2 regions of the Janthinobacterium sp. GW823-FHT01H08 genome follow, and region 2 is predicted to be linked to the other one. Evidence: riboswitches for the same ligand, from Rfam matches in the RefSeq annotation. Region 2 holds a riboswitch; the other holds the start of a gene.

Region 1 (2,388 bases), 2.8 Mb from region 2:
GCCGCCATGCAGTTTCCAGTTCGGCGCCAGGCTGACGATATCCTGCACGAAGACGGCGTTTTCCGTATCCTTGCGCACCAGGCGCACGGGACCCGTGACGCCTGGCGACGTGCCGACGATCTGCGGCTGGTAGATGTTGCTCACGCCGACCCAGTCGTACACGTACAGGCCGGCGCGGTCCTTGCGGCGGAAGGTCGAGACGCCGGCCGTGAAGTCGTGGCGCAGCGAGCCGGTGGCGAACTTGCCCTGGATCATGGCTTGCGCGCTCAGCGGCTTTTTCGTCTCGCCCAGGCTGCGGTAGTCGTACACGTCGTAATCGCCATTGCCGCAGAAGCCGGGGTACAGTTCCTGTCCGCTGCAGCCATACGGGAAGGCTGTGTAGTCGTCGCGCTTGAACGAGTGCTGGTTGGCCGACACGGTGGCGTGCCAGTCGTCATTGAAGGCGTACTGGAAGCGCAGGCCGATATTGCTGGTGACGGTTTCCACGGGGCGCGTCCACGGCTGCAGGTTGAGCATGGCGTCGGCGCTGATACCGGTCGGCAAGGTTTTATTGTTCAGCAGCTGGAAGCCGGGCGCCGTGACCTGCGCCTTGTCCTGGTAGTCGGCATCGAGCTGCAGCAGCGCTTGCGGCGAAATCTGCCAGTCGAAGGCGCTGGAAATGAATTTGCGGTTGCCGTCCGCACCCTTGATGTAGGAGCGCAGGCGCTCGGCCGCCACGTTGACGCGGTAGCCGAAGCGCGTGTCTTCCAGGCGTCCGCCCAGGTCGACGGCGCCGTACAGGGTGCCTCGTTCGCGCGTTTCCACGGTGACCGTGCGCAGCGGCGCGGCGGTGGGGCGCTTGACGATGAAGTCGATCACGCCGCCCGGCGCGGCCACGCCTGCCTGCAAGCCGGCCAGGCCTTTCAGTACTTCGATGCGTTCCTTGTTTTCCAGCGGAATTTGCGTGTCGCCAGGAATGGCCACGCCATCCTTGCGGTAGCTGGAATTGTTGTCGAGCTTGAAGCCGCGGATCGTAAACTGTTCCGCATAGCCGACGGCGTTGTAGGCATCGTTGATGCTGGCGTCGAGCTTGACGGCATCGCTGAGATTGCGAATTTGCAAGTCCTGCATGTCTTTCTGCGAAATGACGGTGACGGACGCGGGCGTCTGCAGCAGCGGCGCATCGCTGAAACCACCCACGGAGGCGCGCTTGGCGACCGGCGCCTTGCTGGCCGTGACGACGACTTCGGCCATGCTTTGCGCTTGCGGCTCGGCCGCTTCGGTGCTGTCATTTGCGGCAAAGGCAGGCGCGGCAAACGCGTGCAGGATGGCCAGGGTCAATACAGAAACGGATAAATTCGGTGTGGACATAGAGTGCTCGTGGTTCAAGCCGTCTCGGGAAAGAGCACGGCAGGCTGCTTGTTCGGCTGGCGCCAACGCAGGAGCTATCAAAGGAGGGAGGTACTTTGCGCTTTCCTTCGCTGGCATTATCCAGATCAGGTACGAAGGGTATCTCTCACCCGGATGACTGCTCCAGGACCCCTAGCGAAATGACAGCTTAGCATGAAGCACGGCCCGCTGTCCCACCCGGCTGACCGTTTTACAACACTGTGACGCGAATCTACAAACTGAGTTCGAGCACCTTGCGGCTGACGGTGGGCGTCACTTCGCGCTGTTCGCCCAGCGTCGTCATGCCGTGCGCTTCCAGGGCGGACACGACGGCGTCCACGCTCGCGTGGTTCAGACCGTAGTCGGCCAGGCGCGTCTTGACGCCCATGTGGCGGAAGAAGAATTCCGTGCGCGCGATGGCCGCCTCGATGCGGCCCTCTTCGTCGCCGCCATCGAGGCCCCACACGCGGGCCGCATATTGCAGCAGCTTGGCGCGCTTGGCCTGTTTGCGCACGCGCAACATGCTGGGCAGGATGATGGCGAGGGTCTGCGCATGGTCGAGCTCGTACAGGGCCGTCAATTCGTGGCCGATGGCGTGCGTGGACCAGTCCTGCGGCACGCCCACGCCGATCAGGCCGTTCAAGGCCAGGGTGGCGCTCCACATCACGTTGGCGCGCACGTCGTAGTCGTCCGGGTGCGACAGGGCTTTCGGGCCTTCCTCGATCAGCGTCAATAAAATGCCTTCGGCGAAGCGGTCCTGCACGGACGCGTTCACGGGGTAGGTCAGGTACTGTTCCATCACATGCGCGAACGCATCGACGACGCCGTTGCCCACCTGGCGCAGCGGCAAGGTGAACGTTTTCGACGGGTCCAGCACGGAGAATTTCGGATACACCTTGCGGCTCATGAACGAGCGCTTTTCCTGGGTGGCCTTGCGCGTGATCACGGCCGAGCCATTCATTTCGGAACCCGTGGCCGGCAAGGTGAGCACCGTGCCGAAGGGCAGGGCGGCCTCGACGA
Region 2 (2,388 bases):
CCTCACCAGCCACATTCCCGTCATGGCCCTGTCGGCCAATGCCGTGCCGCGCGACATCGAAAAAGGCTTGCAAGCGGGCTTCTTCCGCTATCTCACCAAGCCGATCAAGGTGGTCGAGTTCATGGATGCGCTCGATGTAGCCCTGCACCATGCGGCCGCGCACGGCCTGGCCGACGACACTCACGCAATACGCTAATTCAGCAATCAATTTTAGGAATACCGCCATGCTTCAAGCCACCGAGATCCTGAACGCCAGCATCCTCATCGTCGATGACCAGGAGGCCAACGTCATGCTGCTCGAACAGGTGCTGCGCAATGCCGGCTACACGCGCATCACGTCCACCATGGACCCGCAAGCCGTGCGCGCGCTGCATCAGCAGCACCGCTACGACCTGATCCTGCTCGACTTGCAGATGCCGGAAATGGATGGCTTCGAAGTCATGGAAGGCTTGCGCGATCTCGAGGCGGGCAGCTATCTGCCCGTGCTGGTGATCACGGCCCAGCCCGGTCACAAGCTGCGCGCGCTGCAAGCGGGCGCCAAGGATTTCGTCAGCAAGCCCTTCGATCTGGTGGAAGTCAAGACGCGCATCCACAACATGCTGGAAGTGCGCTTGCTGTACCAGAAGCTGGCCGAATACAACAAGTCGCTGGAACAGATGGTGGAAGACCGCACGGCGGAATTGCGCGAAAGCGAAGCGCGCTTCCAGCGCTTCACGGAACTGTCTTCCGACTGGTACTGGGAACAGGATGCGCAGGGCAATTTGACGCGCTTTTCCGGCCCCGTGGCCGAGATGCTGGGCATCGGCAGCGAGGAAGAGCCGCAGCGCTGGAATGCCGCCGAGCGCGCCTTGCTCGATGCAAAAATTGCCGCGCGCGAACCGTTCCTCGATTTCATCTACAGCCGCGCCAACCTCGACGGCAGCACGCAGTATCTGCAGGTCAGCGGCGAACCGATGTTCGACAATGGCAGCCGCTTCATCGGCTACCGCGGCATCGGCCTCGATGTCACGGAGCGCTTGCGAGGGGCGTGATTTATACTTGGTGCTATCCACATCGACAAGGAAAGCATCATGGCTGACAAATCACCACCGCAATACTGGTTTCCCGCCAAGACCTATGGCTGGGGCTGGGGCTTGCCCATCACCTGGCAGGGCTGGCTGGTGTTCCTGGCCGCGCTGGCGCTGTTCGCCTGCGGCGCCTTCCTGTTCCCGCCGCAAACCATGCTGGTTGGCTACATCGTGTATGAAGCGGCCATCGTCGCCGTGCTCATTTTCATCTGCCAGCTGAAGGGCGAACCGACCGCCTGGCGCTGGGGCAAGAAGAAATAAGCGTGCCGGCATCTGCTGCATTGCAGCAGGTGCGCAAAGACGACACCTGCAAGAAATCATCTGGCCACGCGGCGCGAACCGCGTATAATTGGCTCGCTGCCGCAAGGCGGCAAACGCTAGGGGTCCTGCCTTTCGCTGTGGAAACACAGTGCAAGCGCGGGTGAGAAATACCCTCCGAACCTGATCTGGATAATGCCAGCGAAGGGAAGCTTTAGGATGAACGCACCCCGCTTTTCCGCGTGCGTAATTCCGAACCTCCTTAGCTGACTCCAGGCTTAAAAATAGTCTAGCCAAGGAGCCAAAATGAACGCCAACCCGAAATTCCTCTCCGCCACCGCCACGGTCGACGAAGCCGCCATCGCGCCGCTGCCCAATTCGCGCAAGATCTACGTGCAGGGCAGCCGCCCCGACATCCGCGTACCCATGCGCGAGATCAGCCAGTCCGACACGGAAGCATCGTTCGGCGGCGAAAAGAATCCGCCGATCTACGTCTACGATACCTCCGGCCCGTACACGGACCCGGACGTGCAGATCGACATCCGCTCGGGCCTCGATACGCCGCGCCTGCCATGGATCATGGAGCGGGCCGATACGGAAGAGTTGCCCGGCCCCACCTCCGACTATGGCATCGCCCGCCTGGCGGACCCGAAGCTGGCCGAGCTGCGTTTCAACCTGCACCGCAAGCCGCGCCGCGCCATTGCCGGCAAGAATGTTACACAGATGCATTACGCGCGCCAGGGCATCATCACGCCGGAAATGGAATTCGTCGCCATCCGCGAAAACATGCGCCGCCAGGAATATCTGCGTGAACTGAAAGCTTCCGGTCCCATGGGCGAGCGCCTGGCGGACCTGATGGGCCGCCAGCACCCGGGCCAGTCGTTCGGCGCCAGCATCCCGGCCGAAATCACGCCGGAATTCGTGCGCGAGGAAATCGCCCGCGGCCGCGCCATCATTCCCGCCAACATCAACCACCCGGAAGTCGAACCGATGATCATCGGCCGCAATTTCCTCGTGAAAATCAACGCGAATATCGGCAACTCGGCCGTCACCTCGTCGATCG

The links. Region 2 has a riboswitch for thiamine pyrophosphate ahead of thiC (phosphomethylpyrimidine synthase ThiC). Riboswitches for the same ligand answer to the same signal wherever they lie in the genome.
Region 1: linked by a shared signal. The riboswitch ahead of AC3RCG_RS19970 (TonB-dependent siderophore receptor) and the one ahead of thiC (phosphomethylpyrimidine synthase ThiC) in region 2 are both predicted to bind thiamine pyrophosphate.

The regions. Positions count from the first base shown of each region.
Region 1 covers NZ_CM179504.1:4,452,525-4,454,912, reverse strand. The annotation lists gene AC3RCG_RS19970 (TonB-dependent siderophore receptor) at 1-1,350, opposite strand, end outside; TPP riboswitch at 1,436-1,533, opposite strand; gene AC3RCG_RS19965 (iron-containing alcohol dehydrogenase) at 1,601-2,388, opposite strand, start outside.
Region 2 covers NZ_CM179504.1:1,129,769-1,132,156, forward strand. The annotation lists gene AC3RCG_RS05040 (hybrid sensor histidine kinase/response regulator) at 1-196, shown strand, start outside; gene AC3RCG_RS05045 (response regulator) at 225-1,031, shown strand; gene AC3RCG_RS05050 (hypothetical protein) at 1,071-1,328, shown strand; TPP riboswitch at 1,437-1,552, shown strand; gene thiC (phosphomethylpyrimidine synthase ThiC) at 1,632-2,388, shown strand, end outside.